DNA from 2 places in the Nitrococcus sp. genome. Region 2 is predicted to be linked to the other one. Evidence: predicted binding sites of a transcription regulator. Region 2 holds the regulator's gene; the other holds the start of a gene.
The links. Region 2 encodes FliA, which starts transcription of late flagellar genes. Its sites were predicted from a motif close to GCTAAAGTTNNNNNNNNNNCNGCCGATA; they were not measured.
Positions count from the first base shown of each region.

Region 1: flgM (flagellar biosynthesis anti-sigma factor FlgM) is a predicted target of FliA. The motif match lies at 15,937-15,964, and genes of this name have one in related genera.

Region 1 is NZ_JBXWZQ010000065.1:21,894-45,068, forward strand. It holds gene AC52Q4_RS05260 (hypothetical protein) at 1-232, opposite strand, end outside; gene AC52Q4_RS05265 (PepSY-associated TM helix domain-containing protein) at 391-1,506, opposite strand; gene AC52Q4_RS05270 (TonB-dependent receptor) at 1,506-3,794, opposite strand; gene AC52Q4_RS05275 (FecR domain-containing protein) at 3,992-4,981, opposite strand; gene AC52Q4_RS05280 (sigma-70 family RNA polymerase sigma factor) at 4,986-5,534, opposite strand; gene AC52Q4_RS05285 (M48 family metallopeptidase) at 5,636-6,709, opposite strand; gene AC52Q4_RS05290 (YjgN family protein) at 6,706-7,662, opposite strand; gene AC52Q4_RS05295 (cupin domain-containing protein) at 7,932-8,798, opposite strand; gene AC52Q4_RS05300 (cytochrome P460 family protein) at 8,986-9,543, shown strand; gene tnpA (IS200/IS605 family transposase) at 9,629-10,063, opposite strand; gene AC52Q4_RS05310 (RelA/SpoT family protein) at 10,165-12,138, opposite strand; gene AC52Q4_RS05315 (class I SAM-dependent methyltransferase) at 12,302-12,841, shown strand; tRNA gene AC52Q4_RS05320 (tRNA-Val) at 13,150-13,224, opposite strand; gene gltX (glutamate--tRNA ligase) at 13,384-14,835, shown strand; tRNA gene AC52Q4_RS05330 (tRNA-Ala) at 14,854-14,929, shown strand; gene AC52Q4_RS05335 (flagella synthesis protein FlgN) at 15,062-15,559, opposite strand; gene flgM (flagellar biosynthesis anti-sigma factor FlgM) at 15,552-15,857, opposite strand; gene flgA (flagellar basal body P-ring formation chaperone FlgA) at 15,987-16,721, opposite strand; gene flgB (flagellar basal body rod protein FlgB) at 16,874-17,269, shown strand; gene flgC (flagellar basal body rod protein FlgC) at 17,272-17,685, shown strand; gene AC52Q4_RS05360 (flagellar hook assembly protein FlgD) at 17,702-18,367, shown strand; gene flgE (flagellar hook protein FlgE) at 18,386-19,588, shown strand; gene AC52Q4_RS05370 (flagellar basal body rod protein FlgF) at 19,646-20,386, shown strand; gene flgG (flagellar basal-body rod protein FlgG) at 20,451-21,236, shown strand; gene flgH (flagellar basal body L-ring protein FlgH) at 21,266-21,925, shown strand; gene AC52Q4_RS05385 (flagellar basal body P-ring protein FlgI) at 21,959-23,074, shown strand; gene flgJ (flagellar assembly peptidoglycan hydrolase FlgJ) at 23,108-23,175, shown strand, end outside.
Region 2 is NZ_JBXWZQ010000087.1:10,266-18,308, forward strand. It holds gene fliR (flagellar biosynthetic protein FliR) at 1-451, shown strand, start outside; gene flhB (flagellar biosynthesis protein FlhB) at 556-1,713, shown strand; gene flhA (flagellar biosynthesis protein FlhA) at 1,719-3,830, shown strand; gene flhF (flagellar biosynthesis GTPase FlhF) at 3,879-5,243, shown strand; gene AC52Q4_RS06800 (MinD/ParA family protein) at 5,244-6,116, shown strand; gene AC52Q4_RS06805 (RNA polymerase sigma factor FliA) at 6,113-6,835, shown strand; gene cheY (chemotaxis response regulator CheY) at 6,890-7,282, shown strand; partial or broken gene AC52Q4_RS06815 (protein phosphatase CheZ) at 7,292-8,029, shown strand; partial or broken gene AC52Q4_RS06820 (Hpt domain-containing protein) at 8,041-8,043, shown strand, end outside.

The DNA of each region.
Region 1 (23,175 bases), on a different contig from region 2:
GCACGCCGTTCCATGTGAGCTTACCGTCCTTGACCTCGATCCGGTCGCCGTTGACGACGATTTGACCGTTTTGACCACTGATCGTGGCTTCTGCGGTCGAGCCGCTACCGGAGACCGAGCTCATCGAGCTGCTCACGGACGTATAGGTGCTCGAAGCGGCGACGCCGAGCGGACCGTACCCCACGATCAGGGCAACCGTGAGCAGCGCGGTCAGGGGTAAAACCGATTGCACGTGCATTTCCCTTAACCAACCTCAAAAAAGCGCCCGCAGCCGGGGCTAGGCCAAATCAATATTAGCATCCCCGCGGGATTTGGCCTGCTCGGTGTGAAGCGTCGCGGCACAGGCAAGCGTCCGGCCGGCGCTTTGCGCTTTTGCAGCGCGGCCACACGTCAACCGGAGCGACGCGCCTTGCGTTTACGCCACCAGGCGATCGTGCCCGTGACATACAGCACCACGGGCGCGCAACCGAGCAGCGTTACGACGATCACGCCCGTCCGGCCAAACGCGGTTCCTTCGTGAAGGCCGACAAGCCACAGCTCGGTGGTTTCGCGGACTGAGCGGCTTTCGTCGGTCTCGAACAGGGTGAGCCTCGCGCATCGTAGATCGGCGAGAACCCGCACATCGCCTTGCCCGTCACCGGCTTTCAGCGCGATCTCCCAACCTCGCCCCGCTTCCTCGTGCGAATAAATCGCCGTCCAGGTGCTGTTCGGCACGAGTTCGCGGGCGCGCGCGAGGGCGGCATCGAAGCCGATCGCCGGACCGCAGGGCCCGTCGCGGATCGCGCGCTCCTCAGGCGTATCGGGCAGCAGCGCCAGCGCCGGCTCGACCCAACCCGGTTGAGCCAGGTACAGGCCGCTCACGATCAACACCAACAACGCCAGCAATGTCCAGATGCCAAGCCAGTCATGCAGCCGCACGGCATGAAAAAAGGTCGCCCGCCATGGCGAGGGCGAGAGCTTGCGCCAGAGTCGAGTGCGCCGCGGCCACCATAAATAAAGACCCAGCGAAAGCGCGATCAGGCTGGTCAGCGCCACCACCCCGGTCAATGCGCGCCCCGTCGCGCCGGCCCAAAGGTCGCGATGGAAGAAGATGGGCGCATAGGCGGGCGAGTGATCGACCTCGAACGTACCCAGCACATCGCCCGTGGCTGGCGCGACCAACACCCCGAGGAGGCCCATGTTGCCGAGGCCGCCGGGTTCGAGCCCGGCGAAAATCAACATCCCGGCATCGCTGACGTTATGGCTGACGTGCGGGCGCCAGATGGCGACCGGCTCACCCAGCCCGGGCGCCGCGGCACGCGCCTTCTCGACCCAGGCATCGATGGAGCCCGGCTGCTCAGCGAGATCATCCGGAATCATGTGACCGTGCGCCCACTCGAAGTATTGCGGCTGAAACAGCAGCAGACTCCCGCTCAAGGCAATGGCCACGAGTATCAGACCCACAGTCAGACCGAGCCAGCGGTGAATCCAACGCAGTGCGCTGCGTATTCGTCTGGGCGCGGCCATCAGAACTTGACCTCCAAACCGCCGCCGAATTCTCTCGGATCGACCAACTGGGCGTTCTCGGAAAACTGCAACAGCTTGTAGTTGTTGTTCAGCAGATTGGTGGCGAACGCAAAAAACCGGACATTTCTGATCTCATAGCCGACTTGCGCGTTCAACAGAAAATAGGGATCGACTTTGCCCGGGCGGTCGTTCGTGTCCCGGGAAAAGTAACCGCCTACATAACGGCCGTTGAAGCCGGCGGACAGCCCGCTGGCATGGTGGTAGCGAGCGCCGAAGGACAATGTCATATCCGGTGCGCGGGCGAATTCCTTGCCGGTCAAATCCTCAACCGAGGCCGAAAACTTCTTGATTTCCGTCTGAAGCAGGCCAAGCGAGCCGAAAAGCTCCAGGCTGCGGACCGGCAGAAAGGTCGCGGTCAGCTCCGCGCCGTAGCTCTCGGTCGAGTCAGCGTTGCGGATGACTCCGCTGTTCGGGTTGTCCGGAATGAGAAAGCCAAGGCGTTGCTGATCCTCGTAGTCCGCGTAGAAGAGGTTGCCATTGATCGTGAGTCGATCATCAAGCCAGCTCGAGCGAAAGAACAACTCGTAGTTCCACACCGACTCATCGTCATAAGTAAACGAGGGAAAGGGCGGAACGAAGGCAATACCGGCGCCCCCGGCGTTCCAGCCACGCTGTACGCTCACGCCGTAGGTAAGCCAGTCATCTGGGCGATACGCGAGGCTGAACTTGGGCAGAAACGCACTGAATGTCTTGTCCAAATTGACATTGAAGGCCCCCGCGCTGCCGAAACGCTCGCGCGATTCCCGCTCGTAGCGGGCGCCGAAGGTGAGGTCCAGTTTGTCAAAGAACGTGATCGTCCCCTCGCCGAAAAACGCAATGGTCTCGGTCTGGTCATCGAAGACGCCCCCGCCGATGTCGATCTCCTCGTCACTGTCCGCGGTAAAGTAATACGAGCCGAGGATGCCGTGCAGTCGCTGGCCGGGCGCGCCGTACTCGAGAAGAAGCTCGTTGGTGAACTGGTCCGCATCGATGTCGACGATCCCACTGCCCGGATCCGTGAGACGCGCGACAGCGATCTTGCTATAAGTTGTCGTATTGCGCACTTCGATATCGGGGGTAAGCGCATAGTCCAGGTTCAGGATGCCGCTGTTGGCCTTGTTCTCGAAGATCGGAAAAAAACCCGGGGTAGAATTGTCGAGCTCCCTGTTGCGGAAAGGCCGGCTAACGAGTTCCGTCTGGGGCCGCCGCGTGGCCGTGTGGTTGAAGGTCAGCTTCGCGGTCAGTTTGGGCAGCGCATTGGGCAGTAACAGCAATTTTGCGCGGACATTGGTGCCCTCCTCTTCTTTCGGGTTGTTGACGAAGGAAGACTGCGTGAGGTCGACGAAAGATTCATGATCACGCCGGTCGACGGACAAACGGAAGGCGAGCTGGTCCTCGATAAGCGGCCCGGAGAGAACACCGGAGAACTGGCGGGTATCGTAATTGGCAAGAAACGCCCGGCCACCCAGCTCGTACTCGAAGGTCGGATCCTTGGTATCGATCACGATGGCCCCGGCGATCGAGTTGCGTCCCTGCAGCGTGGTCTGCGGCCCACGGAAAACCTCGACCCGGTCGACATCCCATAGGCCGCTGCGGCCGTAAATGAGCTCGTTGAAGGTAAGCGGCCGACCGTCCTGCTGTATCGTCACCCGGGGACGGCTGCCCGCGAGGAAGGCGAACACGCCGTTCGCCGGGCCCGTGCTGTCCACGCCGCGGATGGTGGGTGCAAAATTGCCCGTTCCCAGCTCCTGAACGTTGGGAAGCTGCCGCGCGATATCCCGGAATGTTGTGGCTCCCGGCGTTTCCTCGATGTCCTCGTCGGTCATGACACTGACGCTGGAAGCAGTATCCTGCAGTCTCCGCACGGTCTTCTCGCCGGTGACGGTGATCGGTCCCAGCCGAGCCGGTCCTTTCCCTTGGCGCATCGGCGTGCGCTCCAGCGCCACCGAATCGGCCGCGGTGAAACGGTAGTTCAGTCCACTGCCCGCGAGCAGCCGGGTAAGGCCCTCCCGTACCGAATAGGTTCCCGCCAGCCCGGCCGTCGACTTCCCCTCCACCAGCTCCGGCGCGAAGGAGAGCAGGAGCCCGGCTTCGCGGGCAAATTGGTTGAGCGCATCGCCGAGGCGTCCGGGGGGAATGTGATAGCTCTGGCGCGTCTCTGCGAGCCCTCCCTTCTGCGCTTGCGCCACCGGCGCGGTGGCGAGCCCGGCAAGCGGCGTGAGCGCAAACAAGGCAGCGTACAGCGTCATGGGCAACGGTAAGAGGGTGGTGCAACGAAGCCGCGCTATGGCATTGCGGCGCCGGGATTCGGTCCGGCCAGGGGGTGCGCTCGGACGCTCAGCCATTTTTGAGTCCTCGATTTTCGGGATGAAGGGTCGATGCCTACCTTTCAAACCGAACGAGGCGCGAAAACCTGCAGGCCGAGCTCAATATTCGAGCTTTCGTATCACCGATGATGCACCGTGACCCAATAGCGCGTATGCCATTGCACCCTCACCGGCAGACTCTGCTCCAGCGCCGCCAGGATGCGGTCGGTGTCTTCGAGAGGAAAGACGCCGGATATCTTGAGCGCGGCGGCGCGTTCGTCGCAGCCGAGAAAGCCGAACCGATACCGCCGCAACTCCCGACACAGTACAGCCAAGGTCATACGCTTGGCGATGAGAACACCCTCGGTCCAGGCGGCCCGATCGGGATCGGCGGCCTGCAGCCGGCCAATCCGCTCGCGGTCGAAACGGACCCGGTGCCCCGCGGGCACCCGCACCTTGAGACTCGAGTCTTGCGCATTCACCTCCACGGCACCACGGTAGACGCTCACCAAGGTGTGCTCGCCCTGCTCATGGACCAGAAAGCGCGTACCGAGCGCCCGCATGCGACCGTGGGCGGTATGCGCGATGAACGGCCGCGCCGTCAGCCGCGGGTCAGGGGCGGTGGTGATAAGGACCTCCCCCCGGCGCAGATGCAGGAGACGCTCGCTGGCACCGAACGCTGCATCGAAGGCGGTATCGGTATTGAGATGCACGCGGCTGCCATCGGCGAGCCGCGCCTGGCGCCGCTCGCCGACGCCCGTGCTGTAGTCGGCCACGAGCCGCTGCCACAATGGCGTTTTACGGCCGGCAAAACCCAACGTTCCGGTAGCGACGAGAAAGGCGATGGATTTACAGACGCTGCGACGGCTAATGCCGCCCGCCCGCTCGACCTCGGCCTCCAAAGTTGCATGAGCCAGGCCGGATGGCAGCGATTGCAGTCCCTCGCTCAATGCCTTGAGTCTCGCCCAGGCGCGCTGATGATCGGGGTGCTCGGCCCGCCAGCGCTGCCAGGCCTCCACATCGGCCGCCTCGGCGGCGCCCGATTGCAGCCGGACCATCCAGGCAATGGCCTGCTCGACCGCCGCGGCGCCAGGCGTTATGCCATCCGGCGCCGTCGCATCGCCTGACATCGATTTATGGGGCGTAGCGCGCGGCATAGCAGCTGCGGAAGGCGCGGATCATGTATTGCTGAACGGAGCTCACGGAAACCCCCAGTTCGGCGGCGATCTGAGCATAGCTCAAACCGTCGATCTGCGAGAGCAAAAAGGCGCGCCGCACTTTGATGGGCAGCGCGTGGAGCAGGCGATCCACTTCCGCGAGCATCTCCAGCAACAGCACGCGGGTCTCGGGCGAGGGCACTTCCGGCTCGGGTAGACTCGCCAGAGCCTCACGGTAGGCCTGCTCCAGCCGCGCCCGGCGGAAATGATCCACCACCAGGCCTCTGCCGATGGTGATCAGGAGCGCCTTGGCTTGTCTGAAATGAAGCGACTCCCGCTTCATCAGGACGCGCGTAAACGTATCCTGCGCGAGGTCGGCGGCATTTTCGGGGCAATCGAGCTTCCTGCGCAACCAGCCGAACAGCCAACTGTGGTGCTCTTCGTAAAGCGCCCGCACAACGTCCAATTGGTCCGATTCCGCGTTCGTCACGAAGCTGTCTCTCGGCCGGCGTATCGATAAAAGCATTATGATTGATAATTATTCGCATTGTTTCATGGCGAGACAATACGTGCAATGAACCCCAAGGCAACGCAGTGAGAAATGACGCCGATGACGAGTGGTTTGATTCAGTCTCCGCACACCCCCTTGACCGCCTGCCAGGCAGAGCCCGTGAGCGCGGGTGCCCCTGGAAGCTGCCTGGCCTCGGCCGCGGCGATGCGCTCGCTCCAAGCGGGATGAGTTGCGAGCGGCGCGGCGGCGGTGCGTTGCGTTCGCTCCGCCAGGCGCCGCAACAGCGGCGCGGCGCCCCGCGAATCGATGCCCGCGCGTTCCAGCAGCACCATGGCACCATAATCCGCTGCCGCTTCAGCCTCCCGACTGTGGCGCCTCTCGAGCGTAAGCTGTGCGGCTTCGGAGACCAGATCCGCACCGATGCCGGCATCCCCGCTCAAGCGCCCGAGCATCAGCCGATAGCCCATGTGGCGGAGCATCGCCTTCAGGGGGTGACGCTCGATTCCATGAGCGATTTCGTGAGCGAGAACCGCGGCCAGTTCCTCGGGCGTCTGCATCGCCTCGAGAATTCCGGAGAAGATGATGATATGACCGCCGGCCGTCGCAGCCGCATTAACGACCGGCGAGTGCAAAACCCGCACGGTGAATCGGTAAGGCGAGTCGGCCCCTGCCGAGAGCCGCCCGACAAGGTCGTCCAAGGCGGCTTGCGCCCGCGGATCGCGGCAGCTCCTCCGGGTGCCGGCAAGCTCTGCAACGGTCGCCCGCCCCAGGCGTTCCGCCCAGGTCACCGGCACGGCGGGCGCGAGCAGACCCATGAGCCGAGGCACCACCAGTGTAAGCACGGCGATCACGATCAGCAGCGCCCCGCCCCATAAGGCAATTCGCCGGCCGGTGGCGTGGCGAGCAAGATAGCGCCGCCGAACGCGGGGCGCGTCGGCATCGAGCCATTCGACGAGCCGATGGTCCTCAACCGTCAGGATGGCGTCCGGCCAGTCAGGGTGCGCAAGCCGGATGGGTTGGCCGCGATAAACCTCCTCGGTGAGACGCAGACCCGCGAACCCGAGACGAGCGATTTCCGCTGCGGATTCCAACCCCAGCAGCCGCAACTGCCCGCCGCCGCGTGCCAGACGCACACGCCGGCGGGCGCCGCTGCGGCCATCGCACCACCAGCCCTCGATGTCGCGATTCATGCCATGCCGAGGTTGAAGGCGTCCGCGAAGCCTTCTCCGGTAGCGTCCGCCGCCGACTCGGCCTGCACGACGGCCTCGTAGTTCGGCTCGCCGACCACCTGCGCGCGTGTGGTGAAAAACCGCACGGTGCGCACCGTTACCCACGGCAGCGCCACTCCCAGCGTCACCACGAGCAGCAGCAGGTTCACCAGCACGAGGCCGATCAGCTCAACGCCGGAGACGTTGAGCACAAAACGCACCGGACCGAGCCGCAGCCGGGAGGCGACGTAGCGCGCCTCCGCCGCGGCATACCAAAGCAAGCTCAGTCCCAGGGTGGGAATGGCAAATAGCAAACACAGCGCAAAGACCTTGAAAAGATCGTCGCCGTGGCCGTCGAACTCAAAGGCCAGGCTGCCGAAACGCTGATGGCGATAGACATAGCGCTTTAAAGCCATGCGCGCCCAGGGCGTGGCAAGCCCCAGTGTCACGGCGGCAAGCAGCATGTAGCCGAAAGCGAGCGCACCATAACACCAGGCCGAGCCTTGCAGGCCAAGGCGGATACCGCGGTAGCGGGTGCGTGACAGAAGGTAGCGGCGGCTCGCGTAACGCGCGGCACCGGCGGCAAAGGCGATGGCTAGCGCGAATGTGGCCGTGGCGAGCGCGCTGCCTGACGGCCCCAGCAACGTCGTCGCCACGGCACTGACGGCCATGAATACGATCAGCGCGAGGACGTACAACCCGATCGCTTTGAGCAAACCCACCAGCAGCTCACCGCCGGTCCCGGTGTACTCGAAGCGCTCGCCATCGAGTCCGGTCTGCGTCCAAAGGTAGCGTCGCACGCGGGTCTTGGCCCAGAAGTGATAGAGACCCAAGGTAATTATCTTCAACAGCACGTTGACGATAACAATGACGAAAAGCTCACCTCCGGTGCCGTCGTGCCTGAGACGGTGATGCCCGATCCTCTCCCCTTTCATCCCTGTTCCCCATTCCGTGGATAAAGACCAAAACGCTTTCTGATTGTTGGTGTCGTGGAGATAAGCGCTGCCGCGCTGCCTCGTGGAGAAAAAGCATTACAGGTATTTAGCGTCTTCACGGAATGAGACTTGAGTCGCGTTTTAAGATTTACGACCCCAACCGTTGCGAGAGTGATATAGGGGCATTGCCGCGTGGCGCGGAGCGGGCGTATGGCGAGGCTCGGGGATGCCCTGGGGAACCGCGGCCTGCGGCGAGGGCGAGCCTTGCGCTAAGCGCGGGACGGCTCCCGGGCGTCGTCCCGCGAGGCCACCGCCCGGGCTTGCTGCAGCCAATCCAGCGGCGAGGCATCAAAGCGGGCCTTGAACGCACGAGCCAGGGCCGCGGGGCCGCTGTAGCCGACCTCGTGCGCGACCACCGTTACCGGTTTGCCGCCCCTCAACAGCGCCTGCGCCAACCCAAGCCGCCAACGGGCAAGATAGTCTCCCGGCGTCATACCAACGGTGGTGCGAAAACGTGCCGCAAAGCGCGCCCGTGACATCCCGGCCCGTTCGGCCATCCGCTCGAGTGTCCAATGGCTTGCCGGATCGTCGTGTATCGCGTTCAGCGCCTTGGCCAAGCGCCGGTCGGCGAGTCCTGAGAGCAGGCCGACGTCCACTTGCTCGCGGTCCATGAGGTAACGCAGCAATTGGATCGCCATAAGCTCACACAGCCGATCGAGGACGGCTTGGCGCCCGCAGCGACTCGCGAAAGCCTCCTCGAAGAGCAGCTCGATCGTGCGCGAGAGCATCTCCAGCTCGGCAAGCGGAATAACCAGCAGGCGCGGCAGTGCCTGGGCAAGCGGGTTCTCCGCGCCTGCACCGAAATCGATGGAACCGCAGACCGTCTCGGCACCGTGGGACCGGGAAGGCACGAGTCTGTGGGTGATGGGCCGCATGTAGAAAAGCAGCGACGGCGCGTCTATGTCGAAGGACGGCTCACCCACCGTCTCCACGTGCATTGCCCCTCGCAACAACACATGTATATGCCCGACACCGTCCACGGCATCGAAGGTATGAGAGGAACACAGCGGTCCACTGTTGAATACCCTGGCGCGCAACTCGAAGCGCCGTAATAGCGAGGCAAGCCGATCTACCATAACGATACGATAGGAATATAATTATGTACTTAAAGATACCAAACGTATTGGCTTATCGTCCACTATGCGCAGCAGGCCAATAAGCCTCCCAGCCGCTAGCGGCTGACTGCCCGAGGAGGAACGCATCGAGCATGAAACTGCCGGATGCCGACCGCCTCGACTCGTACAAAGAATGAAAGGAGACACCATGAACAGGCTATTGACTTTCCTGCTCAGCGCCGGCCTCGCGTTCACGGTAATCACCACGACTCAGGCAGCGAACCTTGCCGAGCAAACCTTTGGGCAGTACGTGGACGCGAACGGCAAGATCCGTCTGCCCGAAGGCTTCCGTCTTTCGTGGACCCATCTCGGCTCCTGGGTCGTCGCCGACCCGAAAGCCCCGGGCCATGGATTCCACGATGTGTATACGCAGCCGCAGGCGGCCGAGGGCTATCGCGAGAGCGGCAAATTTCCGGACGGAACGGTGCTGATAAAGGAGATTCGTAAAGTCGGCGCCGCCAAGATGACGACCGGCCAGGCCCAATGGGCGACCGAGCCCGCGGTCTGGTTCATGATGGTCAAAGACACCCGGAACCGCTTCGATGGTCCGCACTGGGGCAAAGGCTGGGGTTGGGCCTTGTTCAAGCCAGAGGACACGACGACCAACGTTTCCGAGAGCTTCTCCCAGACCTGCAAGGGCTGCCACGTTCCCGCCAAGGACTCGGACTGGGTATACGTCGAGGGCTACCCGACGCTGAACCGCTAAATCCGGGACGCAAATCAGGTACCACCCGCAGAGCGGGTGGTTTGGTGAAGGCCCCCGGAGGGGGCCTGTACTCCGATGAAAGGGCCTAAAGGCCCTCCAGCCGCAACTCCTCTTGCCGCTTCTCCTCGGCTTCCTGATTGCGGATGTATGCCCTGATCACCTGCTCATCCAGTCCCACCGTGCTCACACAGTAACCGCGCGCCCAAAAGTGCATTCCCGTGAACCCCTTTCGCCGCCCCAAATACGCGCGGTGAATCCGGATCGCCGACTTGCCCTTCAGAAACCCCACCGTGTTCGCCACGCTGTACTTCGGCGGAATGCTCAAGCACAGATGGATGTGATCCGCCATCGCATGGCCCTCAACCAGCTCCACTCCTTGCCGCTCGCAGAGCTCCCGGAACACCCGTCCAATCTCCCGGCGCAGACTCCCGTAGAGCGCCTTTCTCCGATACTTCGGCACAAACACTACGTGGTATTTGCAGTACCATCTCACGTGGGACTGGCTCGTCCAGTCTCGCATGATGACCTCCTTCCGCTTCTCTCGCTTGGAAGGAGGTCATCTACCTCAACGCACGACGGAACGGCAGAGCCTCTGTTAGTCACACCGCCATAGGCGGTGGCTTACGCTGGTCGAGTTAACGTGCCCCAGACCGCCTCAATGAGCCGCTCCTTCCCCGGCGTATCGAGACGCGACAGGTTGGCGCAATTCCGCCGATGCACCGAGATACCGCGGTTGCCGGTGATGTAGCCTACGATCGCATCGCCCGCGGCGGGCCGGCAGCATCTCGCCAGTCGGGTAAGCAGGTTCCCCACGCCATCAATGAGGATCGCCTCGGACCCTTCCCGGCCTGATCGACTGATCTTCTGCGACGCGGACTCCGGACGACGCTTCGCCTGCTCGCCTTGACCGTGCTCATGCAACAGCCCCGCGATCTGCCCGCCCGTGACATCGCCACGGCCGACAGCCGCCAGGAACTCTTCTGCTCCGAGAAAACGCGAGCGCTGCGCCAAACTCTCCAGACTCACCGAGCGCGCGCCGCCGAGGCGGCGCAGTTCGCGCTCCAACAGGACGCGGCCGTCAGCAACGTTGCGGTCGTAATCACGAAGCCGCAACCACCGCCGAACGCGATGCCGGGCATGCGCGCTCTTTAGATAACCCAATTTGGGATTAAGCCAGTCGCGACTGGGCTGCGCCCGGCGAGCGGTCAATATCTCCACCCGATCGCCGGTCTGCAACGTATAAGTCAGTGGCACCATCTTGCCGTTGACCTTCGCGCCGCGGCAGCGATGGCCGACCTGCGTATGGATACGGTAGGCGAAATCCAGTGGCGTTACGCCTCGCGCGAGATCGAGAACATCTCCGCGCGGCGTGAGGACATAAATACGATGCTCGAACAACTCGGCCTGGTAGCGCTCCATCGGGGCATATTCGCGCACCTCTTCGCGCGCCCACCGGAGCAGCTCTCGCAGCCAGGCCACCCGATCATCGAATTCCGCATCCCGACGGCCGCCCTCTTTATAGCGCCAATGCGCGGCCGCCCCAAGCTCCGCGCGGCGGTGCATTTCCCAAGTCCGGATCTGGACCTCGAGATTCTTGCCTTCCGGCCCCACCACGGCCGTATGCAGGGACTGATAATCGTTCGCCTTGGGGGTAACGATGTAATCGTCGTACTCGTGAGGAATGGGTTGCCAAAGGCTGTGAATCACGGCGAGCGCCGCATAACACTCCGGAACCGTATCAACCAGCACGCGAATGGCGCGGATATCGAGCAACTCGTGAAAATCGAGGCCTTTTCGGCGCATCTTCTGGTAGATGCTGTAGATATGCTTTGCCCGGCCGGTCACCTGCGCATCGATGCCGCCCCGCTGCAGTGCCTCGGAAACGCCTCGTTGTAGCGCGCCGAGGGCGCGCTCGCGATCCTCACGTCTGTCGACGAGCAGGCGCGCAATACGCTGGTAGCTATCGGGCTCCAGCACCCGTAAGCTCAAATCCTCCAACTCCCACTTGAGCTGCAGGATACCGAGGCGATTGGCCAGCGGGGCATGCAGCGCGAGCGTCTGCCGTGCCACCTGTTTTTGGACACTCAGCGGCCATTGTTGCAGCGTGCGGAGGGCGACCAAGCGTCGCGCAAGCGCGATGAACACCACGCGCATGTCTCGGGCCATGGCCAGAATCATCTGGCGCAACGCCTCGATCTGGCCAGCGCTTTTCTTCTCGGCCGGCCGGTGCAGGTCAGTGATACCGCCGACCTGCGCAGCGCCGTCGATCAGGCTCGGAACCGTTTCACCAAACTCGGACACCAGGGCTGCGCACTCCGCGCCGAGCCGGGGCAGATCATTGAGTAGCCCGGCGATGACCGTGTCAGTATCGAGATCCAGCCCGACGAGTACCGAGGCGCTCGCCACGGCCTGCTGAAAACAAACCTGCGCCGAGTCCTCGGGCTGCGCCGTACAGGCTGTTCGAAGGCAATCCCAGGCAAGGCGAAGTCGGTTTATTTCCCGCTGATCGAACTCGCGCGGAAGACCTCGTACCCAATCTTCGAAGGGGATCTCTGAGACGGTAGGATTGTCGAGTCCGCCGCTGACACTAACCATGATTGTCTGAGCCGAGAGCGTGACCGGTCGATACCCATATTCTCGAGACCGACGCATGCGTCGAGGCTGACAGCCAAAGGCGCGCGGCAGTAAAGTTGAGTCCTCGCCGGTTTTGCGATGACATAGCGGCCGTAACATTCCGAATGTCGACCAAGAGGTGCCTGTGCACAAGCCAATTGGCCATACCGCCACACCGGAGCCGTGGATAGCGCGCTTCGCTTCACAAATACCGCCACAGGGGCGCGTGCTCGATCTCGCTTGTGGCGGCGGTCGGCATACTCGCCTCTTTCTCGAGCGGGGTCATCCTGTCACGGCGATCGATATCGATCTCAGCGGCATTGCCGATCTGCATGAGCATTCGCGACTCGAAGCGCTCGAAGCCGATCTCGAACATGATCCGTGGCCGTTAGCCGACCGGCGCTTCAGCGGTGTCGTGGTGACCAACTATCTCTGGCGCCCCATCCTGCCTCACATCCTCACCTCCCTCGAGGCCGGCGGCGTGCTGCTCTATGACACTTTCGCGCGTGGGCAGGAACGCCTCGGCAAGCCGACCAATCCGGCCTTTCTGCTCGAACCGGGCGAACTCCTCGAAACCGTATGTGGCGTATTGACCGTCTATGCCTATGAGCACGGCGAGGTGTCACTGCCCGATGGCCGCCGCGCCGTTCGCCAGCGATTGTACGCGCGGCGCGAGCTGAGTTGAGCTTGGGTCTGAAACACGCGACAAGGGTCGTGCTAGCGGGCAAAGCGGCAAACCCTATGGCTCGGCGCATGCACGGCAGATAGCTTACCCCGCTCCAGGCGGCGTTGCCATAATGGTAACGCCTACCAACTCCTAGACCTCATCAGATCCGCAGCAAATGCGCGTCGGCACCCATGACTATTGCGAGGGGCAACGGCAATGCCCCGCTCAAACCGAGATCTGCCGGTCATGCTGGAGCTCCTGCGCCGGACATGGCGCTACCCGACAATAAAAAAGGGCTAGGCTTTTGGCCTAACCCCTTGTTTTTCTGGTGGGCGGCGCTGGGATTGAACCAGCGACCCCTGCCGTGTGAAGGCAGTGCTCTCCCGCTGAGCTAGCCGCCCATGAGCAATCGCAGTCTATGGCGGCCTCGCGACACTTGTCAAACGCGCCGCGCCCAGTTGCTTCCGCACTGTTCGGGCGAACTGATAAACTAATATGTTTTGAAATACTCACGGTCTCCCTGGCCGCGCTTGGCAAACCCTGTCCTCGAAGGACCCGAAATGATCGTGAAGACCCGCTTTGCCCCGAGCCCCACCGGGTACCTGCATATCGGCGGTGCGCGCACAGCGTTATTTAGCTGGCTATACGCTCGCCGCCACGGCGGACGTTTCGTTCTCCGTATCGAGGACACCGATCGGGAACGATCAACACGCGAGGCGATCAACACCATTCTCGAAGGCATGGCGTGGCTGGGACTGGACTACGACGAGGGGCCGTTTTATCAGACCGAGCGCTTCGAGCGGTATCGCGAGATGGTCGAGACCTTGCTTGAGCAGGACAGCGCCTATCGCTGCTACTGCTCGCGCGAGCGCCTCGAACTATTACGTGCCGAGCAGTTGGCACGCAAAGAAAAACCGCGCTACGACAGACGCTGTCGGATGCTTGACGCCCCCCCGGCCAAGGCCAGCGAACCCCCGGTCGTCCGTTTCAAGACCCCAGAGGAGGGGGACACGATCGTCGATGACCGTATCCGTGGACGGGTCGTATTCCGCAATCGCGAGCTCGATGATCTGATCATCGCCCGCGCCGACGGCACTCCCACATACAACTTCGTCGTGGTGATCGATGATATGGATATGGCCATCACCCATGTCATCCGCGGCGACGACCACCTCAACAACGCAGCCCGGCAGGTCAACATACTCAAGGCGCTCGGCGTCTCACCACCGGTGTATGCCCACGTGCCGATGATTCTCGATGAGAGCGGCAAAAAACTCTCCAAGCGCACCGGCGCTACCAGCGTCATGGAGTACCGCGATGAGGGGTTTCTGCCAGAGGCCGTGCTGAACTACCTGGCCCGCCTCGGCTGGTCTCATGGCGATCAGGAGATCTTCACGATCGACGAGATGGTGGAGCGCTTCGACATCGAAGATATCAACCAATCGTCGGCCAGCCTCAACCGGCCGAAGCTTCTCTGGCTGAACCAACACTACCTGATGAACTCCGATCCGGCCTATGTAGGACGCCATCTGAGCTGGCATCTGGGCGTGCGTGGCGTTGATCCAGCCGAGGGGCCACCCATCGAGGAAATCGTGAGCTGCCAGGCGCAGCGCAGCAAGACGCTGGTGGAGATGGCCGACCAAAGTCTTTTCTTCTATCGCGATCCGCCCGACTACGACCCCAAGGCGGTGCGCAAGGTGTTCACTGCCGAGACGCCGGGGCTGTTCGCGCGGGTGCGTGCAGAGCTCGCCGCCCTACAAGATTGGACAGCAGAGCGTTTGCACGACGCGGTTACAGCCGTCGCGCAAGCCGCCGGCCTCAAGCTCGGCGCGGTAGCACAGCCGCTACGAATAGCGGTCTGTGGTGGTCCGGTCTCGCCGCCGATTGACGTAACCTTGGCGCTGCTCGGCCGTGAAAACACCCTGCATCGCATCGAGACGGCCGAGGCCTGGATCCGAGGAAACCTGGGTGGCGCGGGCCCAGTGCTTGACACACAATCGACGCAACCCTAAACTTTTGCTTTATATTTTGGGGCCATAGCTCAGCTGGGAGAGCGCTTGCATGGCATGCAAGAGGTCGGCGGTTCGATCCCGCCTGGCTCCACCATCCCCTACCGCCGAAGCCATGCTGCCGCTGGACGAAGCCGCGCGTCGGTAAACGGCAGCCGTAATAATCAGGCCGAAATTCGCCCGCGTCGAGGCGCCTTTCACCAAGAGCCGGCCAGTAAAATGGCGTTGCCTATGCGCTCGAAATGATTCGGCCGCGAGCGGCGTAGCCGCACCCTCCGGCAGCATCGTACAGCGCCCCGCCCGCCTCCGGAGACTCTCCCCGCAGCACCTTGAGCTCGGCACCCACGAGCGCTTGGCTCCGTCGGATCGCCAGCCCGTTGGCTTCGTTGAGCGCACGCACCTCGCGAAGCTTTGCCAGAAAACCCTGCCACAAAGCCGCCAGCTCCGGGGCCTGAGCCAGCTGCAAGAATTGCTTCATCCCCTGCATGGGCGAGTCACACCCCGCCTCACGCAAGGTGTGCTGGCGAGCGACGTCGATTTGCTCGAGCGCTGCCACGACGTCGCGCTTGTCCCTCGCCAAACGCTCCATTTGCTCGGGTGGGGCTCGGTGCCCCAGCAGGCGGCATTCATCCGCCAGCAGCTGCGCGAGCTGTTCAAGCGCTGCCATCGCATCCTCAATGGAATGGCGAATCCGCGCCGTCGCCGCCATGTTGATCCCGTCAGCCATCTAGCAATTTCTCTAATGCTGTGAATCGTTCCGCAATTCGCTCGACATTCAGCGGATACTCGCCGCGGGCAATCCGCTCACGAATGTCCGCCACTCGTTTCGAATCGATCTCGGGTGTGCGCTCCAGCGCATCGCTCACGGCCTGTAGCCGATCGGATTGCAGGCTGGCGTCCAAACGCTTGGCAGAATGCGCCTCCGCCGACGAGCCTAGCGATTCGGCCCTGGCGTCGTGGGCCCGGTTCTGGCCCGCAACCTGGGACCGCACGACATGCGGTCTGTTCTCGATGGGGCTAGTCATCGCGCAAACTCCCTCAATTCCGTTGGCCTGGGCCGTTACGGCAGTGAAACCCGGGGGCTTTGATACCCCTTGGCTTAGCAATCGACCGCAACGACGAAAACTTTAATCCAACGGAGGATAGCACACCACCTATAGGCTGACCTGCACCTTGTCGGCGTCAATCACCCGACCTTCCACGATACGGTTGGAGGAAAGGTTACGCACCCGCACGATATCACCCTCGACGCCATCCTCCAGCGCTTTTCCCTTCATCGTCACGGTCATCGCGCCCGTGGTCGCGAACAGTATCAGCTCCTGGCCGCGACGGATGAGGCGCGCCGACGTCACGAGTTGCGGCGAGAGCACCTCGCCGGCACGGATCGCCCGACGAGTCTCCAAACCGAGCAACTGCTTCGGTTGCGTATACCACGCGCCGGACAAATCGGCCGGATCGCGTGGCGCGTAGCGGATCGCATCCTCGGTCAAGGCCACACCCCGGGGTAGCGGGCGCGAGGCGACCAACACCTCGATATGTCGTGTGACCCTAACGGGAACGTACAGCCGCCACGGTTTCGGAGCGGAACAGCGCACGCCGACCGTCAAACGACTGGCGTTCAGCTGCCCCTCCGGCACGAATGGTTGAAGCTCGCCACCGCACGCCGCGAGACGAAGACGCGGATCGAGATGCTCGATGATCACTTCATCGACCACGCCGGGGCCTTGGAATTTCTCCTTCACGAATTGAAAAACGGCCTCGTGGATCGCCGCGAGCGACTGATAGCGCCCTTCCGTGGCGCCGACCCCCTGGCCGGTCGCCAGCAGGAGAAGAGCGAGAACGAGCCCGAAGGCAAGTCGTACTCCCAAAATCCGCAGTTGCCGGGTCATGAGGTACACCTTATGCAAATGAACTCAGCATATATATGCATTTCTCCTGCCAACCTCTACCCAGCGGGGCCTATCACGGAAAACGACTGCACAACGTATGGCACGCATATTGCTATATCACCGCCAACTCATTTGCAACGAGGTAAAACGACATGAGCGGTACTTTGGACAAAGCCTTCGGTTTGCCCGCGTCGGCGCTCAAGCTGCGTGCCGAGCGCACCCAGTTCCTGGCGAGCAACATCGCCAACGCGGACACTCCCAACTACAAGGCGCGTGATCTCGACTTCAATGAATCGATGCGACAGGCGAACACCGGCAACGGCACGTTGCGCACGACCGACGCCCGCCATATCGGGTCACAACAGCCCGGCGTCGGAAAATCAACGGTCAAGTACCGCGTGCCGGCCAATCCCTCACTCGACGGCAATACCGTCGAGCTCGACCGTGAGCAGGCGCGCTTCTCCCAGAACACGCTCGAGTATCAGGCGGCCCTGCAGTTTCTCGGTGGCCGCATCCAAAACCTACTCGGCGCCATCAAAGGAAATTGATCATGGCCCTCTTCGATATTTTCGACGTCGCCGGTTCGGCAATGAGCGCACAGGCACTGCGGCTGAATATCACCGCCAGTAATTTGGCAAATGCAGGGACGGTCGCGAGCACAGCCGAGCAGGCCTACAAGGCCCGCCAACCGGTGTTTGCCGCGGCCCTGGATGCGGCCAACGGCGATTCCCCGGCGGTACCGGTGCAGCTGCGCGGCATTGTCACCAGCTCCGCCGCCGCCGAGCCCTTATACCAGCCGAACAATCCGTTGGCCGATGGCAATGGCTATGTCTACCAATCGAATGTGAACACGGTGGAGGCGATGGTGAACATGATCTCGGCGTCACGTTCCTATCAAAACAACGTCGAGGTGGTGAGCACCTCGCGCGACCTCCTGTTGCAGACCTTGAAGCTCGGAAGCTAAGGGCCGGAGGCCAGTAATGCTCGACTTATCGGCGTTGACCGGAAACGGTGTCGGCGGTGCTGCGGATGCCTCCCAGCCCGCCTCCAAACAAGTGAGCCAGGACGATTTCCTCAAGATGATGGTCGCGCAGCTGCAGAACCAGAATCCGCTGAAGCCGATGTCCAACGGCGAGTTTCTGACGCAAATCGCCCAGTTCACCTCGGCCTCGGGAATCGACCAGTTGCACGGCTCCTTTCAGGCATTCCAGACCAACATGCAAGGCAATCTGGCCCTGCAAGCTGCCTCGCTGGTCGGGCGTCAAGTCGTTGTCGACTCCGATCGCGGCTATCTGCCGGCCGACGGAACAATGGAGGCCAGCGTGCAGCTGCCCACGGCCGTCAGCAATCTGACGGTTGCCGTGCTGGACGATGCGGGGCAGGTCGTGCACCGCATCGAACTCGGTCCACAGCCCGCCGGAGAGGCGGCACTTCATTGGGACGGTAGAAACGCTGAAGGCAAGGCTATGCCGTCCGGCGCCTATCAGCTGCAAGCGCAATCGCAGATCGATGGGCAGAGTGTGTCGCTGCCGATGCGAGCACCGGCGCGAGTCGATAGCGTGACGCTTGGAGCGGGCCAGAGCCTCGAGCTCAATCTCGATGGCCTGGGCGCAGTCAGCCTTGATGCAGTTACTCAAGTCAAATAAGCACGGAGGAAATGGCGCATGTCATTTGAAACAGCCTTGACCGGTCTCAACGCGGCGTCTGCGGACCTGGACGTAACCGGCAATAATGTGGCGAACAGCGCGACGACGGGGTTCAAATTCTCGCGCGCCGAATTCGCCGATCTCTACGCGACGAGCAATCTTGGGATGGCGCGCACGTCCATCGGCCAGGGTACTCGGCTCGCCTCGGTGTCCCAGCAGTTCACCCAGGGTCAGTTCGATTTCACGGGCAACACCCTGGATCTCGCCGTAAATGGCACCGGATTCTTCGCATTGAACGATAACGGTGCCACGACCTATTCACGCAACGGGGCATTCGAGCTCGATCGCGATGGCTACATCGTCGATGGGCACGGCCATCGTCTGACCGGTTATCTCGCCGGGCCAAACGGCAGTATCGGTGGAGCCCAGGGGGACCTCCAGGTCAACGTCGGCAACGTCGCCCCCAAGGCGAGCGCCAACATTGGCCTGAGCGCGAACCTCGACTCCGGGGCCGCGGCCATCGGGACCGCCTTCGATCCTGCGGACCCTGCGACTTACAACTTCTCCACGTCGACGACGGTCTATGACGCCCAGGGTAAGGACCATTTCGCGACGCTCTATTTCCAAAAGCAAAGCGATAACGTCTGGGACGTCTACGTCGACGGCGACGACGGTACTGGGACGAAGGGCCCCACTACCGTGACGTTCGACAGCGCCGGTCAGTTCGTCTCCACAAGCGGAGCCACGACTTTCCCGTTCAATTACGCCGGCGCCGGCACGTCGAATATCAGCGTCGATTATTCGTCGCTGACCCAGTATGGCTCCGTGTTCGACGTCAAATCGCTGTCGCAGGATGGCTATTCGGCCGGGCAATTCGCAGGCCTCGCGGTAGAGGACGACGGCCGTATCCTCGCCCGTTTCACCAACGGTCAATCCCAGGCACTCGGCCAGATCGCCCTGAGCCGCTTCGCCAGCCCGGGAAATCTCCGCCAAGTCGGTGACACCCATTGGGTGGAGAGCTTCGAGTCCGGAGCGCCGGTCACCGCCGCGCCAGGCTCCTCGGGCGTGGGCTCGATTCAGGGCGGGGCGTTGGAGAAGTCGAACGTCAACCTGACCGAGCAGTTGGTGCACATGATCACGGCTCAGCGCAACTTCCAGGCGAACTCCCAGATGATCAGCACCCAGGATCAGATCACCCAGAGTGTCCTGAATATTCGCTAAGTCAACGGCGCGGTCGTCAGCCGGTGACCGCGCTCCGCACCGGGAGCAGTACAGTTTATGGACAGGTTTCTCTACATCGCTATGACCGGGGCCAAGCACGCGCTGAAGGCCCAGCAGGTCAACAACCATAACCTGGCCAACGCCAATACGCCGGGATTCCGCGCCGATCTGGACGGTCTGTTGAGCCAATCGGTGACGGGGCCGGGATACGCAAGCCGGGTGTATTCCGTGGAGACCGCATTAGGGAGCTCGATGACGCCGGGACATCTGACAAGCACCGGCCGTTCGCTCGATGTCGCGGTCAATGGCGAGGGGTGGTTTGCGGTGCAGGCCAGGGACGGCACCGAGGCCTATACGCGCCGCGGCGACCTGCAGATTGCCAATGGTGGGCTTCTGCAAACGGGTGATGGCCACTTGGTATTGGGCAACGCGGGACCGGTGGCGATTCCGCCGGCCAAACAGATCACCGTCGGTCAGGACGGCACGATTACGATCATCCCGGTCGGACAGTCGGACAATGCGCCGGTTGTCCTCGATCGTCTGCGCCTAGTGAACCCGCCGTCTACGGCGCTGCGCAAGGGAGACGATGGCCTGTTTCGCCTCAACGGTGGCGAGCCGGCCGAGGTGGATGCCGGGGTCAGCATTGCCTCCGGCGCGTTAGAGGCGAGCAATGTGAATACCGTGGACGCGCTGGTGAATATGATCGACAACGCTCGCCATTTCGAGACATACGTCAAACTCATGGAAACGGCCAAATCCAACGACGAGGCCGCTCAGCGGTTGCTGCGTGCCTCGTGACGCCGAGGGCACATAATTTGCAATTAACAGATGTAACGCAAGCACTTTCAAGGAGGATGCACTCATGAATCCCGCTCTTTGGGTTGCCAAAACAGGACTCGACGCGCAGCAGACGCGCATGTCGACGGTCGCCAATAATCTGGCGAATGTAAACACCACGGGCTTCAAGAAGGACCGTGCCAAATTCGAGGATTTGGTCTATCAGACCGTCCGTCAAGCCGGCGGGCAGTCCTCACAGAGCACCCGGCTTCCCAGCGGCCTGATGCTGGGCACCGGCGTGCGGGTGGCCGCCACGGAGAAGGCATTCACGCAGGGCAATATCGTGCAAACCGGGAATGCCCTGGATCTGGCGATCAACGGCCGGGGCTTTTTCCAGATCCTGCAGCCCGACGGCAGCGTGGCCTACAGTCGCGACGGGTCCTTTCAGATTGACAATCAAGGACAAGTCGTCACCGACGACGGACTCCCGCTGCAGCCGACCATCAACATTCCCGCCAACGCCCAGAGCGTAACCGTGGGGGCGGACGGCACGGTGAGCGTGCAAATTCCGGGCTCGGCGACCCCGACACAGGTGGGCAACCTCCAGCTCACCGACTTCATCAATCCCGCCGGACTGAAACCCATCGGCCGCAATTTGTTCGTCGAGACCGGCGCGAGCGGCTCGGCCCAGCCCGGAACACCGGGTCTCAATGGCCTCGGCTCGGTGCAGGCGGGCGCCCTGGAGAGTTCCAACGTCAACATCGCCGAGGAGCCCGTGAACATGATCGAGACTCAGCGCGGCTTCGAGACCAACACGCGCGCGATTCAGACCGCGGATCAAATGCTGCAGTTCATTACCAACAATCTCTGACGTTGCGGGCTATTCGGCGGAGGGAAACCATGCGAATCGTCATTGTCATCCTAGCAGGGCTGGTGCTCTGCGGCTGCGCCACCACCCCGTCACAGCCGCCGCGGGCGCTGCCCGAGCCCACGCTGGAGCAGCCCCCCAAGGCGGTCAACGGCTCCATCTACCAGGCCGGCTATGACGTTCGCCTCTACGAGGACCGCACGGCCCGCCGCGTCGGGGATATCGTCACGATCACGCTCGCTGAAGAGACAAACGCCAGCAAAGACGCGAACACACAACTCGGGCGCCAGTACAGCTACGCTCTGCCCACCCCGACGCTTATGGGCAAACCGCTCGTTTACAACGGCACCCCGGTTTCGTTTGACGTCAACAGCGATCAGGACTTCAAGGGCGGCGGAAGCGCGAGCCAGAGCAACGCGCTCTCCGGGGTCATCACCGCGACCGTCGTGCGCGTCAAGCCCAACGGCAATCTGGTGCTACAGGGGCAGAAAAAGCTCACGCTCAACCGAGGGGACGAGTACGTCACCCTCACCGGAGAGGTGCGTCCCTACGACATCGGCCCCGGCAACACCGTGCCCTCGACCCGGGTCGCGAATGCCCGCATCAGCTACACGGGCGACGGCGCCTTGGCCGATAGCAGCCGCGTAGGCTGGCTCTCGCGCCTGTTCATGAGCGTTATATGGCCCTTTTAGGATCGCTACTCAACTGATCGGAGAGTCGAGGGAATGACACAGCGCATCAACCGTTTGCTGGCCTTCGGGTTGCTCCTGATCGCCACCGTGGTCCAGGCCGAGCGCATCAAGGATCTCGCCTCGGTGGCGGGGGTGCGGCCCAATCAGCTCGTGGGCTATGGGTTGGTGGCGGGCTTGGACGGCACCGGGGATCAAACCAGCCAGACACCGTTTACCGTGCAAAGCATCCGCGCCATGCTGGCATCGCAGGGCATTCAGCTGCCGGCCGCCCAGCTCCAACGGATGCAGCTCAAGAACGTGGCCGCCGTCATGGTGACTGCAGAGCTGCCGGCTTTCGCCAAGCCGGGGCAACAGATCGACGTGACCGTCTCCTCCCTCGGCAACGCCAAAAGCCTGCGTGGTGGCAATCTGCTGATGACCCCGCTCAAGGGCGTCGACGGCAGCGTCTATGCGATGGCGCAAGGAAATTTGCTCGTCAGCGGCTTCGGCGCATCGGGCCGGGACGGTTCTAAGATCGTCGTCAATGTGCTCAGCACCGGGCGTATTCCGCACGGAGCGACCGTTGAGCGCGCCGTCGCTTCACCCTTTGCCCTGGGCGAGTCGATCGTTCTCAACCTCCACACGCCGGATTTCACCACCGCGCAACGGGTCGCCAAGCGAGTCAATGACACGCTCGGGCCGGAAAGCGCAGAAGCCTTGGACGCGGTTTCCGTCAAAGTAACGGCGCCCCGCGATGCCAATCAGCGCGTGAGCTTCATCTCCTACCTGGAGAATCTGGAGGTCGCCCCGGGCGCGGCCCCTGCCCGGGTGATCGTCAATGCCCGCACCGGAACCATCGTTATCGGCAGTCATGTGCAGGTGCGGCCTGCGGCCATCACCCACGGCAGCCTCACGGTGACGATCAGCGAAAACACCCGGGTGAGCCAGCCCTCGGCGTTCGCACAACGGGGCCAGACGGTGGTCAATCCGCAATCCGACGTGCAGATCACCGAGGACAAGAGGCCGATGTTCCTGTTCGCGCCCGACACCGAGCTCTCCGCGATCGTCGAGGCGGTAAACCGCGTCGGCGCCTCGCCGAGCGACTTGGTAGCAATCTTGCAAGCATTGAAGCAAGCCGGCGCGCTACGCGCCGAGCTCATCGTTATCTGATCGCCGCCGCGAGAGCAGGAGTATCGCTCAGCCATGACCGTCCCGAACTCCACTTCATACGGCAATGCGCTCGACGGCCGCGGCTTGCATGAGCTGCGCCG
Region 2 (8,043 bases):
CTTCGCCACCATGATCAGCCCCCAGACAGGCGTGTCGAGCCCGGTAATCAGTCAATTCCTGCTGATCGTGGCCATGTTGTTGTTTCTGGCGGTGGGCGGCCATTTGGTGCTGATCGAGCTGCTGGCGGAGAGCTTTCGCATGGTGCCGATCGCCACGGTCGGACTCAGCAGCCAGGGCCTTCATGCCCTGGTCGCCTGGGCCGAAGAGATGTTCGCCGGCGGTCTGCTGCTGGCGCTGCCCGCCATCGTGGTGCTGCTGGTCGTGAATCTCGTTATCGGCGTGATGACCCGCGCCGCACCGCAGATGAACATTTTCTCGGTGGGACTGCCCCTTACGCTGCTCTCGGGTTTTCTGGTCGTGCTCTACATTCTGCTTCCCGCCTTGCCGGAGCGGATGTCGAATCTTTGGCGCCTGGCGTTTGACGGTCTGCGGCACATCCTCAACAGCTGATCGGCGCGCGAGGCTTGCCTTGACGCATTAGGCAATCCGCGTGGAGCCGGGCCTCGGTACGCTTCTTGCTGTATTCGAATTGAGCTGGAGAGGAGAGGGACGTCGTGGCGGAAGAGAATTCCGACGGCCAGGAAAAAACCCAAGCGCCGACCCCGAAACGTCGGCGCGAGGCGAAAGAGCAGGGACAGGTTCCGCGCTCGCGCGAGCTGACCACGATGCTGGCCATGCTGGGCGCGGCGGGTTGTCTGCTCATCTTCGGCGGTCACATGGCCGAGAGCCTGGCCGACGGAATGCGTCAGGGATTGCATGTGGGCCGTGGCGTGATTTTCGACCCGCAGGCACCGCTGCGCTTGCTGCAGGCGATGATCGGCAAGGGACTCTGGGCCGTCGGCCCCTTGGCGCTGGCGCTGTTCATCGTCGCCGTAACGGCCCCGGTGGCCTTGGGAGGGTGGACGTTCAGCGTCAAGGCATTGGCGCCCAAGCCCAGCAAGCTCGACCCGATCAAGGGGCTCAAGCGCATGTTCGGCGTGCACGGCCTCGTCGAACTCGGCAAGAGCCTCGCGAAGGTGGCGTTGGTGAGCGCGGTGGGAACCTACATGCTCTGGGGGTCCCTCGATGACTTCCGGGCGCTTGCAAGTGAGCCGCTAGCGCCGGCGCTGCATCATTCCGCGCGGATTTTCATCAATACCTTCCTCATGCTGGCGGCGGCGCTGAGTGTTATCGCGCTGATCGACGTGCCGTTCCAGCTCTGGGAGCACACCCGCAAGCTGCGGATGACCCAGCAGGAGATCAAGGACGAATTCAAGCAGACCGAAGGCCGGCCCGAGGTGAAAGGCCGTATCCGCCAGCTCCAGCAGCAGGCGGCGCAAGGGCGCATGATGGAAAAAGTGCCCAAGGCCGACGTGATCGTTACCAATCCGACGCATTTCGCGGTCGCCTTGCGCTACGACCCGAAAAACATGCGTGCCCCGCAGCTTCTGGCGAAGGGCACGGATCTCGTCGCGCAGCGCATTCGGCGCATCGCTCAGGAAAACGGTGTACCGCTGTTCGAGGCGCCGCCCCTGGCGCGGGCCTTGCACTACACCACCGAGTTGGATCGTGAGATCCCGGCGGGTCTTTATCTCGCGGTAGCGCAGGTGCTGGCCTACATCTACCAGCTGCGCAGCTATCGCCGCACGGGATCGGAGCGGCCGAAACGGCCCGAGCCCACAGTGCCCGAGGAATTTCTCAAGTACGTTCGACCCCGTAGACGGAGGCGATGACGAGCATGGCAGCTGGATTTGCGAGAGGGTGGCGCCAAATCGGCGTGCAGGGCCTGGGCACCCCGCTTCTGGTCGTGGCGTTGCTGGCGATGATGGTGATACCGCTGCCGCCGTTGGCGCTCGACCTCCTCTTCACATTCAATATCGTGCTCAGCCTGGTGATGTTGCTGGCCACGGTCTACGCGCTGCGTCCGCTGGACTTCGCCGTATTCCCGACGATTCTGCTGATCGCCACCCTGCTGAGATTGGCACTCAATGTGGCCTCCACGCGCGTGGTGCTGCTCAACGGCCATGCCGGGACGGGCGCCGCCGGTCAGGTCATCGAGGCGTTCGGCGTGTTCGTCGTCGGCGGCAACTACGCGGTCGGTCTGGTGGTCTTCGCGATCCTGGTCATCATCAACTTCGTGGTGGTCACCAAGGGCGCTGGCCGGGTCTCCGAGGTGAGCGCACGCTTCACGCTGGATGCCCTGCCCGGTAAGCAGATGGCCATCGACGCCGACCTCAACGCCGGGCTGATCGACCAGGAGCAGGCCCGCAGCCGGCGTCAAGACGTCGCGCAGGAAGCGGACTTCTACGGCTCGATGGACGGCGCGAGCAAATTTGTCCGCGGCGATGCTATTGCCGGGCTGCTTATACTGTTCATCAACATCATCGGCGGGCTCACCGTCGGCCTCGCGCAGCACCACATGAGCTTCGCCGCCGCCGTGCACAACTATACGTTGCTGACCATCGGCGACGGCCTGGTGGCGCAGATTCCCTCGCTCGTTCTCTCCACCGCCACAGCGATTCTCGTCACCCGCATGTCTTCCGCTCAGGACATGGCCGGGGCGGTGATGACCCAGCTTTTCGACAACCCCCGGGCGTTGCTGGTCAGTGCGAGCATCATCGGTGCGCTGGGCTTGGTGCCGGGCATGCCCAATCTGACGTTCCTGCTGCTCGCCGCACTGTGCTTTGCCGCCGCCTGGTGGCAGCATCGCCGCCGCGAACGTGGCCGGCGCCGTGGAGTAGAGCATGCCGAGGAACCGGCGCCGGCCGCCGTCGCACCGGAGAACAAGGACCTGAGCTGGGAGGACGTGCCGCCGATCGACGTTATCGGCTTGGAGGTCGGCTACGGCCTGATTCCGTTGGTGGATCGCAACCAGGGCGGGGAGTTGCTCACGCGTATCAAGGGCGTGCGCAAGAAACTCTCGCAGGATCTGGGCTTTCTCATCCAGCCGGTGCATATCCGTGACAACCTCGATCTGGCGCCCAACGCCTATCGAGTCAGCGTGCTCGGCGTGGCCGTGGCAGAGGCGGAGGTCTATGTCGGGCGTGAGCTCGCCATCAATCCCGGCACGGTGCAGGGCCGATTGCAGGGGACTGCCACCCGGGATCCGGCATTCGGTCTGGAGGCGGTGTGGATCGATCTCGCGCAGCGCGACCATGCGCAGACGCTGGGCTACACGGTGGTCGACGCGAGCACCGTGGTGGCCACCCACCTCAGTCAGATCGTGCAAAGCCACGCCCATCAGCTGTTCGGCCACGATGAGTGCCAGAAGCTCCTGGAGCGGCTCGGTCAAACACAGCCGAAGCTCGTCGAGGAGTTGGTGCCGAATACGCTGCCGTTGTCGGTGGTGGTCAAGGTGCTGCAGAACCTGCTCGAAGAGCGCATTCCGATCCGCGATATGCGCTCGATCGTCGAAACTTTGGCGGAGCAGGGCACGCGCACGCAGGATCCCGGCCAGCTCACGCAGGTCGCGCGGCAAGCGCTGGGGCGCATGATCGTGCAGAACATCGCGGGAATGGCCGCCGAGCTTCCCGTCATCACTTTGGATCCGAACTTGGAACAACTCTTGCTAGATACGATACAGGGAGCCTCTGATGGGATGGCGGGGTTCGAGCCGGGCCTGGCAGAGCGGCTGCAACGCTCACTGGTCGATAGCGTGCGGCGCCAGGAGATGGCGGGTCAACCGGCGGTACTGCTGACCTCGCCGCCGCTGCGCAGCTGGTTGTACCGCCTGAGCCGACACAGTGTCGCGGGCCTGAACGTGCTCTCCTACAACGAGGTGCCGGATGACAAGCAAGTACGGATCGTCAGCTCCATCGGCCAGCAGCAAGTGGCCGCTAGAGCTGGCTAAACAGCGGGACAGCGCCTCAGGCATGGCTGCAACTCCGGGAGTGGAATGATGAAGATCAAACGTATATTCGCCGCTGACATGCGCCAGGCAATCCGTGACGTGCGAAGCGCGCACGGCCCGGACGCGGTGATCCTGTCCAGCCGCAATGTGGATGGCGGCGTGGAGGTGATCTCGGCGGTGGACTACGACGAGCGTGCGGTACGTGCCGCGCTCGAGGAGGAAGCCCCAGCGCAGCCCAGCAGCACGGACTTCCAGGCGGTTTTGGGGCGCACCATGAGTCAAAAAACAGACGTCAAGGCGCCGACGCGCCGGCTGAACGTCATTGCCGACGACGCGCTGGACCTGGATTTCTCGGCCGCCGAGCCGGAGGCTCCCGAGGCGAATGTCCCGCAGGCCACTGTCGCCGAGGCGAATGTCTCCGCCTCGCCGCAGGCGCCGGCTGGCGAGCCGTCGCCGCGTATTGAATGGACGCAGGAGCCGGCGCTGCTCGAGATGCGCGCCGAGATCCGCACGCTGCGCAATCTCTTCGAGAGTCATTTGTCGTTGCAGGAGTGGCAGCGGCTGGGACAGCGGCATCCCTTGCAGCTCACGTTGCTGCAGCGTCTCACCGAGCTGGGGCTGGGCTCTGATGTGGCGCGCAAGCTCACGGATAACGTCGGCGAGCGCGAGGACCCGGAGCAGGCCTGGGAAGAGGCTCTGGAGCTGCTGCGCCGGCACCTGCCGGTCGCCGACGACGACATCGTCGAGCGTGGCGGGGTCATTGCCATCGTCGGCCCCACCGGCGTGGGCAAGACCACGACCGTGGCCAAGCTTGCCGCGCGTTACGCGCTGCGTCACGGCCGCCGTCACGTCGCCCTGGTGACCACGGACAATTTCCGCATCGGCGGTCAGGAGCAGCTGCGCAGCTTCGCCCGAATTCTCGGCATGCCGGTGCATGCCGCGCACGATCGCGATGAGCTCGCGGCGGTGTTGGCGGATCTCGCGGACAAGCAGCTGGTGCTGATCGACACCGCCGGTATGAGCCACCGGGACATGCGCCTGAGCGAGCGGCTGCAGACGCTGGAGACCGTCGGCTCGCCGATCCGCTCCTACCTCGTCGTCTCGGCCAGCACCCAGCTCCCCGCATTGTGTGAAATCGTGCGCGGGTTCCGGAAGGTCAAACCGGCCGGTTGTATCCTCAGCAAAGTCGACGAGGCCACCAGCCTGGGCAATGTCCTGACCGCGATGCTGCGCTATCGGCTGCCGGCGGCCTACCTCGCCACCGGTCAGCGGGTTCCCGAGGATCTACAACCCGCGCGCAGCGATCAGCTGCTCGAGAGCGCGCTGACGCTCATGCGTCAATATGCCGGCGAGGAAAACGATGATGAATCGATGGCGTTGCGTTTCGGCCGTCTTGCCGGCGGGCAGCAGTAAATGGCCATGGATCAAGCGGCGGGACTGAAAAGAATGAACCATCCTAAGCCCGTAAAGGTCATCGCTGTGACCAGCGGTAAAGGGGGCGTCGGCAAAACGCACGTCTCCGTGAATCTGGCAACCGTGCTGGCACAGACCTCCCGCGGGGTCATGCTGCTGGACGCCGACTTGGGGCTCGCCAATGTCGATGTGATGTTGGGGCTCTCGCCACGGCTCAATCTCTCCCATGTGATCGAGGGAAAAGCCACGCTGGAGGAGGTGTTGGTCGAAGGACCCAACGGGGTGCTCATCATCCCCGCCTCCTCCGGCACGCAGCGCATGGCGGAGCTCAGCTCGGCCGAGCACATCGGGCTCATCCACGCCTTCAGCGAGCTCAGCCATGAGCTGGACTATCTGATCGTGGATACCGCGGCGGGAATTTCCGACTCCGTCATGAGCTTCGCGAGAGCCGCCCGAGAGGTGTTGGTGGTCGCCTGTGACGAGCCATCCTCGATCACCGATGCCTATGCGCTGATCAAGGTGTTGAACCGCGACCACGGCGTGCAGCGCTTTCACATGCTTGCCAATCGGGTACGCAGTCCCCGCGAAGGCCAGGAGCTGTTCGGCAAGCTCTCCAAGGTCGCCACGCGTTTTCTGGATCTCACGCTTGACTACACCGGTGCCATTCCGGAAGACGAATCGCTGCGTAAGGCGGCGCAGCGCCAGCAGCCGGTGACGTGCGCCTACCCGAGCAGTCCCTCGGGACGGGCGTTTTTGGATCTTGCCCGCCGGGTGGCGCGCTGGCCCTTGCCGACCACCGCGGAAGGTCGTCTGGAATTCTTCGTGGAACGACTCGTCGCTTACGGAACGAGCCAACAGGGAGTGATGGGATGAAACAGCTTGCCGCCTATGCGGATGTCCAACAGGTTCGGGTCGACGATGACGCCGTGGTGCATCATGCGCCGTTGGTCAAGCGTATCGCCCATCACTTGGCGGGCCGATTGCCGGCAAATGTCCAGGTCGATGACCTGATCCAGGCCGGCATGATCGGATTGCTGGAGGCGACGCGCCACTATGACGCAACCCAGGGCGCGAGCTTTCAGACTTACGCTGCCATCCGCATTCGAGGTGCGATGATCGATGAGATTCGCCGCCTCGATTGGACGCCTCGCTCGGTACACCGCAAGGCTCGGGAAGTGGCGAGCGCGGTCACCGCGATCGAGCATCGAACGGGGCGGGAGGCGAAGGACCGGGAGGTCGCCGAGCACCTCGGCATCGATCTCAACGACTACCACCAGATTCTGCAGGATGCCGCCGCCGCGCGGATCGTGAGCATCGACGAGCAGGAATCCGAGCTCGGTGAGCTGCACGACGTGGGCGGTCGTGCGCCTGCCGCCGTGGAGCTCTTCGAGCAGGACGAATTCCAGGCGGCGATGAGCGCCGCCATTCGAGAACTCCCCGAGCGCGAGCAACTGGTAATGCAGCTCTACTACGACGAGGAGCTCAATCTCAAGGAGATCGGCGAGGTGCTCGGTGTCAGCGAATCGCGCGTCAGCCAGATCCATGGGCGAATTGCGCTCAAGCTGCGGGCTCTGCTGGCCGATTGGATATAAGAGTGTTCGCCCGCACCGCGGCAGGCACATGCAGCACAGGAGGCAAGCGTGGCGTTGGACAAGCACATGAAGATCCTGGTCGTGGACGATTTCTCTACCATGCGCCGGATCATTCGCAACCTACTTCGAGAGCTCGGCTTCGATAACGTTGTCGAAGCCGATGACGGAAATTCGGCGCTGCCGACACTGCGGCGCGGAGGCTTCGACTTCCTCATAACGGACTGGAACATGCCCGGTATGACGGGGATCGAGCTGCTCGAAAACGTACGCTCGGATCCAGGGCTAGCCGCCTTGCCGGTGCTGATGGTCACCGCCGAGGCCAAGCGCGAGCAGATCATCGCCGCCGCGCAAGCCGGTGTGAATGGCTACATCGTCAAGCCATTCACGGCCGCTACGCTCCGAGAAAAGATCGACAAAATATTCGAGCGTATCAGCGTCGGGAGCTAACCACAGCCTATGAACAACGATGACACGGACGTACGCGAGCGCCTGGTGCTCGCCCGACAGCTCGTCGAGCAGCTGGAATCAGGGAGCGGTGAGGCCGCGCAGCAGACCATTGATTCGCTCGCGCGGATCCGCGAAACCGAGCTCTTCCGGGAGCTCGGTGTGCTGACTCGGGATCTGCACGAGGCTCTCAAATCCTTTCAAGCCGATTCCCATTTGAGTGTGATCGCCAACGATATCCCTGACGCGAGGGAGCGGCTGCGCCATGTGATCGAGTTGACCGAGCAGGCCGCCCACCGGACATTGACAGCGATGGAGTCCGGGTTGCCGATGGCAGACGAACTCGCCGATCAGGCCAGGGAATTGGGCGGGCAGTGGCAGCGATTCCTGCGCCGGGAAATTTGCGTCGAATAATTTCGCGACCTCAGCCGCGAGGTGGATGCGTTTCACAATCGCGTTCAAACCGACGGCTCACAACTGCACGGATTACTATCCGACGCGCTCATGGCGCAGGACTATCAGGACCGAACGGGCCAGATAATCCGCCGTGTCATCGCTTTGGTGCAGGAGGTCGAGGACGGGCTCGTCAAGCTGGTACGGATATCCGGTCGCAAAATGTCCGCTGAGGTTGCCCAGCATGCGCAGGGCGGTGATCTGCGCGGCCACGGCCCGGCGATCCCCGGCCAGAGCGACGATGTTGTCCGGGACCAGGACGATGTCGACGATCTACTCTCCAGTCTCGGTTTCTGAAGGGGGCATGCATG